DNA from 2 places in the Streptomyces sp. NPDC050856 genome. Region 2 is predicted to be linked to the other one. Evidence: riboswitches for the same ligand, from Rfam matches in the RefSeq annotation. Region 2 holds a riboswitch; the other holds the start of a gene.
The links. Region 2 has a riboswitch for S-adenosylmethionine ahead of AB0H53_RS17480 (aminotransferase class V-fold PLP-dependent enzyme). Riboswitches for the same ligand answer to the same signal wherever they lie in the genome.

Region 1 (7,564 bases), on a different contig from region 2:
TGAGCATGATGGCAACGTTGTCCGCCTGCGGGACCGGGGGATCCGACGAGGTCACGCTCAAGCTGGTCGCCGCCGACTACGGCAGCACCGAGGCCAACACGACCAAGAAGTACTGGGACCGCCTGGCCCGCGCGTACGAGGAGAAGCACTCCGGCGTCACCATCGACGTCCAGGTCCTGTCCTGGAAGGACGTCGACCGGGAGGTCGCCGCGATGGTCGAGCGCGGCGAGGCCCCCGACATGGCGCAGATCGGCGCCTACGCCGACTACGCCAAGCAGGACAAGCTGTACGAGGTCAGCAGCCTCATCTCGGTCCCCACCCAGGCCAACTTCCTGCCCCTGCTCAGCCGCGCCGGCGAGGTCGAGCGGGTGCAGTACGGGATGCCGTTCGCCTCCAGCACCCGGCTGCTCTTCTACAACCAGGACCTCTTCGAGAAGGCCGGTGCCAAGCCGCCGACGACCTGGGACGAGCTCCAGCAGGCCGCGAAGAAGCTCAAGGCCAAGGACGTCGAGTACCCGTTCGCGCTGCCGCTCGGTTCCGAGGAGTCCCAGGCCGAGACGATGATGTGGCTGCTGGCCGGGGGCGGCGGCTACCTCGACGCGACCGGCGCCTCGTACCAGATCGACTCCACCGAGAACGTCAACACCTTCCGGTGGCTCAAGGACCAGCTCGTGGCACCCGGACTGACCGGCCCGGTCGCCCCCGGCAAGCTCGACCGCCAGCAGGCCTTCGACGCCTTCGCGCGTGGCGAGGTCGGCATGCTCAACGGCCACCCGACCCTGATGGACAAGGCCGAGAAGGCCGGGGTGAAGGTCGGCAAGGTGCCGCTGCCGGGCATCAACGGCAAGGCCAAGGCCACCATGGGCGTGGCCGACTGGATGATGGCGTTCAAGCAGAACGGCCACCGCAAGGAGATCGGCCAGTTCCTGGACTTCGTCTACCAGGACAAGAACGTGCTGGCCTTCTCCGAGGAGTACGACATCCTCCCGGTCACGGTCACCGCCAGCTCCGCCATGGCCGACGACCCCAAGCACGTGCCGCTGCGGGCCTTCCTGGAGGCCCTGCCCACCTCCGAGCTGTACCCGGTCGGCAAGACGTCCTGGGCCAAGGTCAGCCAGAGCGTCAAGACCAACATCGGCAGGGCGGTCGAGCCGAACGGCGACCCCGAGGCGGTGCTGGAGCAGATAGGCCGGGAGGCCCGGGACGCGGAGGCGGCCGAGTAACTATGTTGCTCATATGACCGCCGCTTCCGCCGCCGGCCCGCCGTCGCCCGACGCCTCCCCGTCGTCCGGCGGCCCGCCGGCCCCCGCCCCGCTGTCCGACCGGGACCGCGCCGTGCTCGCCGTGGAACGGCGCTCCTGGCCGGGCCCGGGCGCCAAGGAGCGGGTGATCAGGGAGCGACTGGGGCTGTCCCCGACCCGCTACTACCAGTTGCTCAACGCCCTGCTGGACGACCCCAGGGCGCTCGCCCACGACCCGGTCACCGTCAACCGGCTGCGCCGGCTGCGGGCCGAGCGTGAGGCGCGCCGCTGACCCGGCCAGGTGTGCGAGGCCGGACCCGGGGATAGGTTCCCGTCCATGGGCAGCACCTCGAACCCCTCCATGCCGCGTCCGTCCACCCCCGCCGGCCGGGACGGCCTCGCCGCGTTCCTGGCCCGGCCCGGGAAGGCGCTGGTCGCCCTCGACTTCGACGGCACCCTCGCCGACATCGTGCCCGACCCCGAGCGGGCCAGGGCCCACCCCGGCGCCGTACCCGCGCTGGCCGCGCTCGCGCCGCGCGTCGCCTCCGTGGCCGTGATCACCGGGCGCCCGGCCGAGGTCGCCGTACGGTACGGCGGCTTCGCCGGTGTACCGGGCCTGGACCACCTGGTGGTGCTGGGCCACTACGGCGCCGAACGCTGGGACGCCGTCAGCGGTACCGTCCGGGCCGCCCCCGTCCATCCGGGCGTGGCGGCGGTACGGGCCGAACTGCCCGGTTTCCTGGAGCGCGCCGGTGCCCGGCCCGGCACCTGGATCGAGGAGAAGGGCCGCGCGGTCGCCGTCCACACCCGCCGGGCCGAGGACCCCCAGGCCGCCTTCGAGGCGCTGGTGGTCCCGCTCGGTGAGCTGGCCGCCCGTCACGGCCTGGTCCTGGAACCGGGCCGCCTGGTCCTCGAACTGCGCCCCCCGGGCATCGACAAGGGCGTGGCCCTGACCGAGTACGTCCGTGAGACCGGCGCCGAGTCGGTCGTCTTCGCCGGTGACGACCTGGGCGACCTGCCCGCCTTCGCCGCCGTGGACGAGCTCCGCGCCGACGGGGTCCCGGGACTGCTGGTGTGCAGCGGCAGCGCCGAGGTGACGGAGGTCGCCGCCCGGGCCGACCTGCTGGTACCGGGGCCGGCGGGAGTGGTGGACCTCCTCTCGGCGCTGGCGCGGGCGGCGGGCTGAGCGGGCCGGACGGACGACGGGCCGGGCGGCCGCCCAGCTCCGGCGGCCCGGGGGCCGTCCAGCTCCGGCGGCCCGGGCGGCCCGGTCCACCCATGGCGAGGGCCGCCCGGCGCGCCCGCGGTGCCTAGCTTCGGTCGGCGGAGGACCGCTTCTCGGTGCGGTGGTCGTAGTAGGCCCACACCGCGACGGCCGCGGCACCGACCACGACCAGCGCGACCTGACGGACCGTTCCCGACGTGACCAGCGCGACCGGCACCATGGCCAGCATGCCGCCGAGCAGCACCATCCGGCTGGTCAGGTACTGCTGGGGCGACTGGGGCCATTCGCGGTCGTCGAGGTCGCGCAGCGCCTCCTTCGCCGGTCGCGCCGATCCCCGGCGCCGCCGCGCGCGGTACTCCAGCGCGAAACCGACGACCACGTAGAGCGCCAGCGCCCCCAGCATCCAGCCCCACTCGGTGGCGGTGTCCGGTAAGCCTGCCAGGTACATGACTCAATCCTCCCTCTCGTCCGTCCCGGCTGCCCCGACCGGGGCCGGTTCACGCGAGCGGGCGGGAACGGGAAGGGGAACCCGCCGTTCCACCACGGCGGCGGGTCCGGGCGGGAGCTACCCGGCCGCCCGCAGCGCCTCCAGCTGGGCCAGGAACCAGCGGGCCGGCGGGAGGGCCGTGGCCGCCGCCGCCAGGCGCTTGGTGCGGTCCGCGCGCTCCGCGGCGGGCATCGTCAGGGCCTGGTGCAGCGCCGCCGCCGTACCCGTCACGTCGTAGGGGTTCACCGTCAGCGCGTCGTCGCCCAGCTCCTCGTGGGCGCCCGCCTCACGGGACAGCACCAGGGCGCAGCCCGCGTCGGAGACCACCGGGACCTCCTTGGCGACCAGGTTCATGCCGTCCCGGATCGGGTTGACCAGGGCCACGTCGGCCAGCCGGTAGGCGGCCAGCGAACGCGCGAAGTCGTCCTTGACGTGCAGCAGCACCGGCGTCCAGTCCGCCGTGCCGTACTCGGCGTTGATCTCCTCGGCCACCCGCGACACCTCGGCCGTGTACTCCCGGTACACCGCCAGGTCCTGCCGGGAGGGGTACGCGAACGCGATGTGGACCACCCGACCCCGCCACTCCGGGTGCTCCGCGAGCAGCGCGCGGTACGCCAGCAGACCGCGCACGATGTTCTTCGACAGCTCCGTGCGGTCCACCCGGATGATCGTCCGGCGGTCGCCGACCTGCTCCCGCAGCGTCGCCATCCGCTCGTCCACGTCCGCCCGCCGGGAGCGCTCACGCAGGAAGTCCGCGTCGGCGCCCAGCCCGTGCACACCGACCTCCGTGGTGCCCGTGCCGCCCACGATCCGCTCGCAGCAGCCGGTGAACGCGTCCGCCCACCGCCGGGTCAGGAAGCCCAGCCGGTCCGCCCCCAGCATCCCGCGCAGCAGTTCCTCCGCCACGTCGTCCGGCAGCATCCGGAAGTAGTCCACCGGAGCCCACGGGGTGTGCGAGAAGTGACCGATCCGCAGGTCGGGACGGAGCTCGCGCAGCATGCCCGGCGCCAGCGCCAGGTGGTAGTCCTGGACGACCACCGTCGCGCCCGGAGCCGCCTCCGCCGCCAGCGCCTCGGCGAACGCCCGGTTGTAGACGCGGTAGGCGTCCCACTGGCGCCGGAACTCCGCGTCGAAGACCGGCTCCAGCGGCGTCTGGTACAGCATGTGGTGCACGAACCAGAGCACCGAGTTCGCGATGCCGTTGTACGCGTCGTGGTGGGTGCCCGCGTCGATGTCGAGCATCCGCACGCCCGGCTCCGAGATCCCGCGCCGTACCGCCTCCCGGTCGCCGTCGCTCAGTGCCGCGCACACCCACAGCGCTCCGGCGTCCGGCCCGATCGCCGAGAGTCCCGAGACCAGGCCGCCACCGCCGCGCCGGGGGTCGAGTGTGCCGTCCTCCCCCGGTACGTAGCTGACGGGACCGCGATTGGAGGCGACGAGAATCTGGGCTGCCATGGAGACGAACCTAGCCCGTACCCGAAACGCTCAAACGTACGGCTCTCAGGCCGCCCGCCGGCGCCGCGCGTACTCGGCCACCTCCGCCATCGGCGGCCGTTCCTCGGTGTCCACGGCATGGGTGCGCGGCACGAACCCCTCCGCGCCCCGGTCGAACTGGGTCAGCCGGGGCCGCACCTGGTGCCCCCGCTCCAACCGGAGCTGCGCCGTCCGGTAGATCGCCGCCGCCATCCGCCCCAGCGCCCGGTCGTCCTGGTGCCGGTGCAGCCGCACCCCCACGTCCACCTGCGCCAGCGCGTCCAGGCCCACCAGGTCCAGCGCGTCCACCAGCAGCCCCAGCTCCACGCCGTAGCCGACCGGGAAGGGCAGCCGCTCCAGCAGCGAGCGCCGCGCCGCGTACTCACCGCCCAGCGGCTGGACGAACCCGGCCAGCCTCGGCCAGTGCAGGTTGAGCAGCGGCCGCGCCACCAGCTCGGTGACCCTCCCGCCCTGGGCCCCGGCGCCCGGCGCGCCCGCCGCCTCCGGGGAGCTCAGCGGCCGGTCGTACATCGCCTTCACGAACCGCACGTCCGGGTCGGTCAGCAGCGGACCGACGATCCCGGTGACGAAGTCCGCCGAGAACTCCCGCAGGTCGGCGTCGACGAAGCAGACGATGTCGCCACCGGTCACCAGCAGCGACCGCCACAGCACCTCGCCCTTCCCCGGCACCGCGGGTATCCGGGGCAGTATCGCGTCCCGGTGCTCCACCCGCGCCCCGGCCGCGGCGGCGACCTCGGCCGTGCGGTCCGTGGAACCGGAGTCCACGACGACCAGCTCGTCCACCAGCGGCACCGCGCCGGACATCAGTTCGCGGCGGACGACGGAGACGATCCCGCCGACCGTCGCCTCCTCGTTCAGGGCGGGGAGCACCACACTGACCGTGGTGCCGCCCGCCCGCTTGGCGGCGAGCAACCGGTCGAGCGGACGGTCCGCCACCGACCAGGACCGCCGGGCCAGCCAGCGCTCCACCTCATCCAGCACGTGATCTCCATCTCGCGGATCGGACGACCATCTCGGCCGCCCAGGGGTTCGGTTACAGTCTTGAGCAACGCGGACGGCCCTCGCATGTCGGGGTCCCGCTGACAACCACATACCGCTCATCCAGAGGGGCAGAGGGAAACGGCCCGTTGAAGCCCCGGCAACCCTCCAGTCGGCACTCGCAGATCTCGCGCGAGGCCCCGGCTAGGGAAGGTGCCAAATCCGTCTCATGGCGAAGTGCGCCATGAGGAAGATGAGGAGAAAGGGCCTCGCCTCCATGGCTGTACAGACTGTCGCCACCGCCAAGAACGTCGACCTCGGTCCCGCCGCCGCCCTCTCGTGCCGCGAATGCGGAGAGCGTTTCGAACTCGGTCCCATTTTCGCCTGTGAGCTGTGTTTCGGGCCGCTCGAAATCGCCTACGACCTGCCGGCCGGCGACCCCGAGGCCCTGCGCGCGCGGATCGAGGCGGGCCCCGCGAACATCTGGCGCTACGCCCCGCTGCTGCCCGTCCCCGCCGATGTCGCGGACAGGCCCAACCTGAACCCCGGCTGGACCAAGCTGGTCAAGGCCGACAACCTCGCCCGCGAGCTGGGCGTCGAGCCGGGCAGGCTCTTCGTCAAGGACGACTCGGGCAACCCCACCCACTCCTTCAAGGACCGGGTCGTGGCCCAGGCCCTGGAGGCCGCCCGCGCCTTCGGATTCACCACCCTGTCGTGTTCCTCCACCGGCAACCTGGCCGGCGCGGTCGGCGCCGCCGCCGCCCGGGCCGGTTTCCGCTCCTGCGTGTTCATCCCGCACGACCTGGAGCAGGGCAAGGTCGTCATGGCCGCGGTGTACGGCGGCGACCTCGTCGGCATCGAGGGCAACTACGACGACGTCAACCGCTTCTGCTCGGAGCTCATCGGCGACCCGCTCGGCGAGGGCTGGGGCTTCGTCAACGTCAACCTGCGCCCGTACTACGCCGAGGGTTCCAAGACGCTCGCGTACGAGATCTGCGAGCAGCTCGGCTGGCGGCTGCCCGACCAGCTGGTCGTCCCGATCGCGTCCGGCTCGCAGCTCACGAAGATCGACAAGGGACTCCAGGAACTCATCCGGCTCGGCCTGGTCGAGGACCGGCCGTACAAGATCTTCGGCGCCCAGGCCCAGGGCTGCTCGCCGGTGTCCACCGCCTTCAAGGCCGGCCACGACGTGGTCCGCCCGCAGAAGCCGGACACCATCGCCAAGTCGCTGGCCATCGGCAACCCGGCCGACGGCCCGTACGTCCTGGACATCGCCCGCCGCACCGGCGGCGCGGTGGAGGACGTGGACGACGAGCGGATCGTGGACGCCATCAAGCTGCTCGCCCGCACCGAGGGGATCTTCGCCGAGACGGCCGGCGGGGTGACCGTGGGTGTGACCAGGAAGCTCATCGAGAACGGTCTGCTCGACCCGGCGCTGACGACGGTCGTCCTCAACACCGGCGACGGCCTGAAGACCCTGGACGCCGTGGCCCCGACCACCGGGCCGACCGCGACGATCCGCCCCAGCCTGGACGCGTTCCGCGACGCCGGACTGGCCCACTGAGCCTCCGGCTCCCCGGCTAGCGGGCCGTCCGCCCGCCCGCCGCCGGCCGCCCGCCCACGGCCGAGTCCTGTCGAGATCACCCCGAAAGGCAGCACCCATGAGCGTCAAGGTCCGCATCCCCACCATCCTCCGCACGTACACGGGGGGCCAGGCAGAGGTCACGGCGGAGGGCGCGACCCTCGCCGAGGTCATCGAGTCGCTGGAGAAGAACCACCCCGGTATCGCCGCCCGCGTCCTGGACGACCAGGGCAAGCTGCGCCGGTTCGTGAATGTGTACGTCAATGACGACGACGTCCGCTTCGAGGGCGGCCTCGCCGCCGCCACCCCGGACGGCGCCGGCGTGTCGATCATTCCGGCGGTCGCCGGCGGCTGACGGCCCCGGCAGAACAATTGCCCCCTCCGTCCACACAAGCGGAGGGGGAAATTCTCCATGGTTGAGCGCGGTAGAGTTGGGGAAGCCGCCACCGCCGATCATGCCGCTCGCATATGAGCCCGCAGCCGGTGGCGACAAGATGCAGTCAAAGTAGCCGCACAGAATGCGCCATATCTGCGCCGCGCCCGGCCCGACTTGCCCG
Region 2 (7,564 bases):
TGAAGAAGACCAGGTCGCCCGGCTTGAGCTCGCCGCGGCCGATCCGCACGCCGTCGTGCTGCTGGGTGTAGGTGGTGCGCGTGATGCTCACCCCGGCCTGGCGGTAGGCCCACTGGGTCAGCCCCGAGCAGTCGTACGAGTTGGGGCCCTCGGCACCCGAGACGTAGGGCTTGCCGACCTGGGTGTCGGCGGCCGCCAGGGCGGCGGCGCCACGCTGGGAGGCCGGGACCTCCTTGGTGAGCTCGACCCGCTCGCTGGCGGCCCGGCTGGCGCGCTGCTCCTCCTGCTGGATCTTGGCGCGCTCCTCGGCGGTCAGCGTGTTGAGCAGCTTCTGCGCCTCGGCGAGCTTGCCCTGGAACGCCTTCTTCCGCTCGCCGAGCGTCTTGCGGACGTCCTCGAGGTCGGCCAGCTTCGCGGTGGCCTCGGCGCGCTGCTGGGCGAGCGTGCGCTGCTTGCCCTGGATGGCCTCCAGCGCCTCGGTCTGCTTGGCGCTCAACTGGTCGACGGCGGAGGCCTTGTCGAGGTAGGTGTCGGGGTCGGAGGAGAGGAAGAGCTGCAGGGAGGGGTCCATGCCGCCGGAGCGGTACTGGGCGCTGGCGACCGAACCGATGCTGTCGCGCAGGGTGTTGAGCTCCTCCTGCCCACGGGCGACCTTGTCCTGGAGGGCCTCGGCCTCCTTCTGGAGCTTGGTCTGCTGCTCCTTGGCGCCGTTGTACTCCTCCGTGGCCTTCTCGGCCTCGTGGTACAGCTTGTCGACCTTGGCCTTGACCTCGCTCTTGCTCGGCTTCGGGTCGGCCTGAGCGGTCTGGGAGGTGAGCGCGACGGCCGCGGCGGCGGTCGCGGTGAGCACGGTCACGCGAGCGCGGCTCGGCTGCTTGGGACGACGGTGGGACGCCACGAAGGCGAGCTCCTTCTTCCTCAGCCGCCTACCGGGCTGTGGGGACCGGTGGCCCCGGCTCCGCGCGTCACATCCGGCCCCCGTGTGGGGGCACCTCCCGCGCGACGCCACGGGCAAGGGTCCGAACTGCACGGAATAGGCGGTTCCTTCGCTGCCGCCCCGGATGGGCGATCAACTGCGCGAAGGGTCGAGGCCTAAACCTAGTGACCATCTTGAGATCAGTTCAAATCCTCATGCGAAAAATCTCGCGCGGACGTCATTTTCCTCGTCGGCGTTCCACGCTGGGTCATGGGCACTTGACGTTGGGTTCCCCGAGCCGGTGCCGAATCCGGGCATCACGCCCGAGAGTTACGAGACGCGCGAAAGGCGCTTCAGCAGCAATGCGGACGCGACGGGCCTGGCGCCCGACTTCGCGACCCCGTCGGCGACCTCACGGTCGGTGGAGACCACCACCACCGGCCGGCCCGGCGGCTCCGCCCGCACCAACTGGCGGATCAGCTCGTCGGCGGTCACGCCGGGCTTGGAGAACAGCACCCGCACCCCGCGCGGCGGCGCCAGCAGCACGGGCGCCGCCAGCTCCGCGCCGTCGAAGACACAGGTGACCTCGGCGCCCGTCCGGGCCGCCAGCGACGACAGGCCGCCCAGCAGCCGGAGCCGCTGCTTCTCCAGCGGCATCGTCGGATAGCCGGTCTTGGTGACGTTGTAGCCGTCCACCAGCAGATGCACCTGGGGCAGCGCGAGCAGCTGGTCGAGGAGCGCCGGGTCGGTCTCGGACAGCGCCCGGGCCGCGATGTCCTTGGGCGACATCCGGCCCGGCTCGACCGCCTCGACGGTGTCCGCCGGGTGCAGGGACGCGGGCGGCAGCGCCAGCTCGCGGCGCAGGCCCTGGGCCGACTCCAGCACGGTGTCCAGCAGCAGCCGCAGCCGCATGTCCTCCACCGAGCGGCCCTCCCTGGCCGCCCGGCGGCTCGCCTCCAGGGCGGCCTCCGTCTCGCCGAGGCGGGCCTTGAGGCGGCGCGACTCGCTCTCGGCCGCGGAGACCCGGGCGGCGGCCTCGGCCCTGATCGTGTCGATGTCGGCCTGCGTACGGCGCAGCGCCGCGTCGCCGCGCTTGACGTCGCTCTGGGCGCTGCGCAGCTTGCGCTGAAGCGATTCCGCGTCCTTGCGGGCCGCCTCCAACTCGGCGCGCAGCCGCTCGGTCTCGGTACGCGTCTGCGCGCGGGCCTCGGCGAGCTCGGCCCGCAGCCGCTCCACCTCGCGCCGGCCGGCCTCGTCGGCGCGCTCGGCGTCCACGCGCTGGGCCTCCTCGCCGGCCGCGGCGACCAGCTTGACCCAGCCCGGCGGGCGCAGGACGTAGGCGGCCGCGGCGACGTCGAGCGGGTCGGCGGCGGCGGGCGGCGAGCCGGCCTCCAGGGCGGCGGCCAGCTCGGGCTGGGCCTCCTTGAACCGTTCGCCGATCCGCTGCCGGAAAACCGGGTCGCCCTCCAGCGCGGCGGCCATCGCGTTGCCCGCGAACTTGGCCCGGCGGGTCGGGGTGAACCGGGCGTACTGCCGCAACTGGGCGGGCAGTTCCCCGACGGTCAGCCCACCGAAGGCGTCCGAGACGAGGGCGACGACCCTGCGCCGTACCCCCTCGGGCAGCGGGCGGTCGAGCGCCTCGCCGGCGTCACCGGCCGCACCGGCCGGCTCAGCGCCGCTCGCGGGCTGCTCCACGTCCGTCACCCCACTACCCGTCTACCGTCCGTCGTCCCGGCGGGCCGCTCCCTTCAGGAAGCGGCGTCCGGCCTGTCCACCAGCTCGATCTGGTCCACCGCGTTGCACCAGCGGCAGCGCACCGACTCGATGGTCTCACTGACCACCTCGCGCTCCTCGACCTTGGGCTCACCGGCCAGGTCGAGGTGGACGTACTCGACGACCTTGGAGGAACGGGTCACGTCGAACCGCGTCAGGTTCCCGCAGAGCGTGCAGCGCCAGCGGGTCCGGGCGGTCGGCAGGGGAACCGTCGTCATCGTGCCGTCCTCTTTCCTCCACGGGTCGTGCGCCTCGTGTGCCCGTAACCCTACGGCCTCGCGGGTACCCCGTGTCGCGGCGAGGCACCCTGTCCGGCTCGGTGCCCGTACGTCATGATCTGTCCATGGTCGACTGGCGGGGACCGGCGGTGACGTACGGCGTGATCGGCGCGTGCTGTGTGATCTTCCTGATCAGCCCGGTGTCGGGGCTGAACCCGCGGTACGGCACCGGCGACGCGCTGCTCGCCGCCCAGAGCGGGTACTTCCGGCACTGGGGCGTCATCCCCGCCGAACTGCTCAGCGGCTCCCCAAACGCGCTGCTCACCCCGCTCACCGCCCTCTTCGTGAGCGGCAGTTGGCTGCATCTGCTCGGCAACATGCTCTTCCTCTACGTCTTCGGGGCGATGGCCGAGGAGCGGATGGGGCACACCGAGTTCGCCCTCTTCTACGTCGGCTGCGGCTGCCTCGCCCTGATCGCGTACGCGGCGGCGCACGCGACGTCCGAACAGACCCTGGTCGGGGCGTCGGGGGCGATCTCCGGGGTGCTCGGCGCGTTCCTCTTCCTCTTCCCCAAGGCCCGGGTCACCAGCCTGTTCCCGTTCCTGTTCTTCCTGCCGCTGCGGTTCCCCGCCTGGATCGTGCTGGTCTTCTGGTTCGTCCTGCAGTGGCTCGCCGCCCGGAACGCCGGCACCGGGCCGGGCGTCGCGTACCTGGCCCACGTGGTGGGCTTCGCCCTGGGCTTCCTCTACGCCTGGGGACGGTTCCGGCGGGGGACTAGAGTGAAGGTCCAGCCAGCGGCCACCGAGGGAGAAGGACAGCCGTGATCAGCGCGATCGTGCTCATCAAGACCAGCGTGGACCGCATCCCGGAGATCGCGGAGTCGATCGCCGCCCTGGACAGCGTCAGCGAGGTCTTCTCCGTCACCGGTACGTACGACCTGATCGCCATGGTGCGGGTGGCCCGGCACGACGACCTGGCGGACGTCATCCCCGGCCGGATCAGCAAGATCCCGGGCGTCCTGGGGACGGACACGCACGTGGCGTTCCGCACGTACTCCCAGCACGACCTGGACGCGGCGTTCGCGATCGGCCTCGACGCGTAACGCCGGCCCCGGCCCGCGACCGGCCCTCCGGACGGACCCGGCCGGCACGCGCCGACCCGGTGATCACCGGGTGGGGTGCCCCGGACGGCCGGACGCCGCGCGGCGAGGTCCCCGGTACGGTCGCGCGCCGCGCCCGGCAGGCGGGCGTCCCGGTCCTCCCCCTCGCGGGGACCCCGGGCGGCGGCGCGGACCTGGCGGGTCCGGACGCCTACGAGTCGATCACGCCCGGCCCGCTGCCACTGCCTGAGCGCCCGGAGCGTGCACCCGGTCCAGGGCCCGGCTCCCGGACCCGGGTCCGCCCCGGGCGGAAAGGGCCCGGCTCCCTGGGGGCCTCCTAGCCGCGGTCGGGCACGCAGCGCCCGTCCTCCGTACGGTAGTTCCAGCGAGCCCCGTCCCGGACCAGTTCCCGCACGGCCCGGACGAACCGCTCGACGTGCTCGTCCGGCGTCCCCGCCCCGAAGCTGACCCGGATGGCGTTGAGCGCGGCGGGCCCCCCGTCCGGGGCGCCGCACTCACCCACACCCCCGGGGTCGCCGCCGAGCAGGGTGCGCACCAGCGGGTGGGCGCAGAACAGCCCGTCCCGCACCCCGATCCCGTACTCGGCGGACAGCGCCGCCGCGAAGTGCGAGCTGTTCCAGCCCTCGACGACGAAGGAGATGACCCCGACGCGCGGGGCGTCGTCGCCGAACAGCGACAGCACCCGCACTTCGGGCACCCCGGCCAGGCCCGCGCGGACCGTGGCGATCAGCTCCCGCTCGCGGGCCACCAGCCGGTCGAACCCGGCCTCGGTCAGCGCCTTGCAGGCGGAGGCGATCGCGTACACGCCGATGACGTTGGGCGAACCGGCCTCGTGGCGGGCCGCGGTGGTGTGCCACTCCACGTCCACCCCGCCGTCGGCGCGCCGTGCGACCTGCCGGGAGGCACCGCCGCCGGCCAGGTACGGCTCGGCGTCCTGGAGCCAGTCGGCCCGTCCGGCGAGGACGCCGGAGCCGAACGGCGCGTAGAGCTTGTGCCCGGAGAAGGCGACCCAGTCGACGTCCAGGTCGCGCACCGAGACGGGGTGGTGCGGGGCGAGCTGCGCGGCGTCCAGCACGATCCGCGCGCCGTGCGCGTGGGCGGTGGCGGCGAGTTCGCGCACCGGCCACAGCTCGCCGGTCACGTTGGAGGCGCCGGTGACGCAGACCAGGGCGGGGCCGTGGCCGTCGCGGCCGGCCAGTGCCCGCTCCAGGGTGTCGACGGCCTGTGCCGGTGTGCGGGGCGCGTCCAGGTAGGTCACGCGCGCGTCCCTCCCCCCGCGCCCGGTGGCGCCGGGGGACGACACCCAGGGCAGCAGCGCGGCGTGGTGCTCGGTCTCGAAGACGAAGACCTGGCAGCCGGCCGGCAGGGTGGCGGCCAGCAGGTTCAGCGAGTCGGTGGTGGACCGGGTGAACACCACCTGGTCGTCCGGGCGGCAGTCGAGGAACTCCGCCACGGCCGCGCGGCTGTTCTCGAACAGGTCGGTGGAGAGCTGCGAGAGGTACCCGGCGCCGCGGTGCACGCTGCCGTAGTACGGCGCGTAGGCGGCCACGTCGTCCCACACCCGCTGGAGCGCGGGCGCGCTCGCCGCGTAGTCGAGCGCGGCGTAGGTGACCTCTCCCCCGGTCACCAGCGGCACGGTGACGTCTCGCCCCAGAACGGGCAGAGGGGCACATACGGACTGGTCGGCGGCAACACTGGAAACGGACACGGCGAACTCCCGTACAAGGCAGGCGAAACCGTCGCGTCAACGCGTCACGGCATGGCGGACGCGGCGTCGACGGAAGGAAAAGGGGGCGCGAAAAAGGGGCTTGTCAGCCCTATCGCATTCGCTTGCTCACGAGACTGCTCCCTTGAGGACCAGGACCCCAGGGTCTGCAGGGGTCCGCGCTTGCCGCGGACCTCGCTGCCCACGGCCTGGTCTTCACCCGGGGCACCCCGCCACGGACGGAGGGTTGCCGGACAGCGGGCCGGGGCCGTAGTCGCTGTCACTCATGACCTGCCGAGAAGTTATGCCAATGATCGATCCCGCGCAACCCGTGTCCGGATGACGGGACACGGCGGGGGGCCCGGCCGGAGCCGGACCCCCGCGGTCCTCGCCGGTGCGCCGGCACCACCGGAGGCCCGTGTACGCGAAGGCCCTTGAGCCGGTGCGCCCGGGCGGCCCGCGCCGGGCGGGCCGGCGGCTCAGGCGTTGCTGGCCGCGACCCAGCGCTCCAGCACGGCCAGGGCCGCCCCCGAGTCGATCGACTCGGCCGCCCTGGCCATACCCGCCCGCAACTGCTCGGCCAGCGGCGCGTCCGCGGGCTCCAGGGCCACCAGCGCCGCCGCCGAGTTGAGCAGCACGGCGTCCCGCACCGGACCGGTCTCGCCACCCAGCAGCCTGCGGGCCACATCGGCGTTGTACGACGCGTCCGCGCCCCTCAGCGCCTCCACCGGCACCGGCTCGATGCCCACGTCGCGCGGGTCGAAGGCCTCCTCGCGCACCGCCCCGTCCCGTACCACCCACACCCGGGAGGTGGCCGTGGTGGTCAGCTCGTCCAGGCCGTCGTCGCCCCGGAAGACCAGCGCCGACGAGCCGCGCTCGGCCAGCACCCCGGCGAGGATGGGCGCCATCCGCGCGTCCGCGACACCGGTCGCCTGGGCGCGCACCCGGGCGGGGTTGGTGAGCGGGCCGAGGAAGTTGAAGGTGGTGCGGATGCCCAGCTCCTTGCGGGCCGCCGCCACATGGCGCAGCGCCGGGTGGAACTTCACCGCGAAGCAGAAGGTGATGCCCGCCTCCCGGGCGACCTCCGCGACCCGCTCGGGCGTCAGCTCCAGGTTGACGCCGAGCTTCTCCAGCACGTCGGAGGCGCCGGAGGCGGACGAGGCGGCGCGGTTGCCGTGCTTGACGACCCTGGCGCCCGCACCGGCGACGACGATCGACGACATGGTGGAGATGTTGACGGTCCTGGCGCCGTCGCCACCCGTGCCGACGATGTCCACGGTCGGCCCGGGCACGTCGATCACCCTGGCGTGCGCGTACATGGTCCGGACCAGGCCGGCGATCTCCTCCACGGTCTCGCCCTTGGCCCGCAGCGCCACGGCGAACCCGGCGATCTGCGCGTTGGTGGCCTCGCCCCGCAGTATCCGCTCCATCGCCCACGCCGTGTCGTCGGCGCTCTGGTCGCGCCCCTCCAGCAGGCCGTTCAGCACCGCGGGCCAGGAGCGGCCCGCCGTGTCAGGTCCTCCAGCGGGTTGCACAGCGCTCATGGTCGCTCCTGGTGTCCATCCGTACAGGGATGAGCCCACCCTATCGACCCGCGAGGACGGCGAAGAGCCCCGTCCAGCCGATGGACGGGGCTCCCGCTGTGGCGATTCCCAGGTGTCGCGCTGCCGGCGATCAGTGGTGGCCGTGGCCGCTGCTGATCTCCTTGTACTCCTCGGCGGTGGCCTTGGGGATCTGGTTCCCGTCGCCGAAGTAGCCCTTGCTGAGCTTCGCGCGGAGCTTCTGCGAGCGCGAGAGCTTGCGCTCGACGCCGTTCTCGTCGACCGACGGGC

Region 1: linked by a shared signal. The riboswitch ahead of thrC (threonine synthase) and the one ahead of AB0H53_RS17480 (aminotransferase class V-fold PLP-dependent enzyme) in region 2 are both predicted to bind S-adenosylmethionine.

What each region holds. Positions count from the first base shown of each region.
Region 1 covers NZ_JBFAGV010000013.1:61,111-68,674, reverse strand. Annotated here, with positions in the region: gene AB0H53_RS14700 (extracellular solute-binding protein) at 1-1,223, shown strand, start outside; gene AB0H53_RS14695 (DUF3263 domain-containing protein) at 1,237-1,533, shown strand; gene otsB (trehalose-phosphatase) at 1,579-2,427, shown strand; gene AB0H53_RS14685 (hypothetical protein) at 2,552-2,914, opposite strand; gene AB0H53_RS14680 (trehalose-6-phosphate synthase) at 3,032-4,408, opposite strand; gene AB0H53_RS14675 (glucosyl-3-phosphoglycerate synthase) at 4,454-5,428, opposite strand; SAM riboswitch class I at 5,542-5,685, shown strand; gene thrC (threonine synthase) at 5,679-6,989, shown strand; gene AB0H53_RS14665 (MoaD/ThiS family protein) at 7,087-7,362, shown strand.
Region 2 covers NZ_JBFAGV010000017.1:61,169-68,732, reverse strand. Annotated here, with positions in the region: gene AB0H53_RS17510 (NlpC/P60 family protein) at 1-898, opposite strand, end outside; gene AB0H53_RS17505 (NYN domain-containing protein) at 1,247-2,611, opposite strand; gene AB0H53_RS17500 (hypothetical protein) at 2,665-2,907, opposite strand; gene AB0H53_RS17495 (rhomboid family intramembrane serine protease) at 3,033-3,731, shown strand; gene AB0H53_RS17490 (Lrp/AsnC ligand binding domain-containing protein) at 3,728-4,009, shown strand; partial or broken gene AB0H53_RS17485 (glycerate kinase) at 4,066-4,347, shown strand; gene AB0H53_RS17480 (aminotransferase class V-fold PLP-dependent enzyme) at 4,344-5,735, opposite strand; SAM riboswitch class IV at 5,907-6,024, opposite strand; gene trpD (anthranilate phosphoribosyltransferase) at 6,212-7,276, opposite strand; gene AB0H53_RS17470 (cytochrome bc complex cytochrome b subunit) at 7,407-7,564, opposite strand, start outside.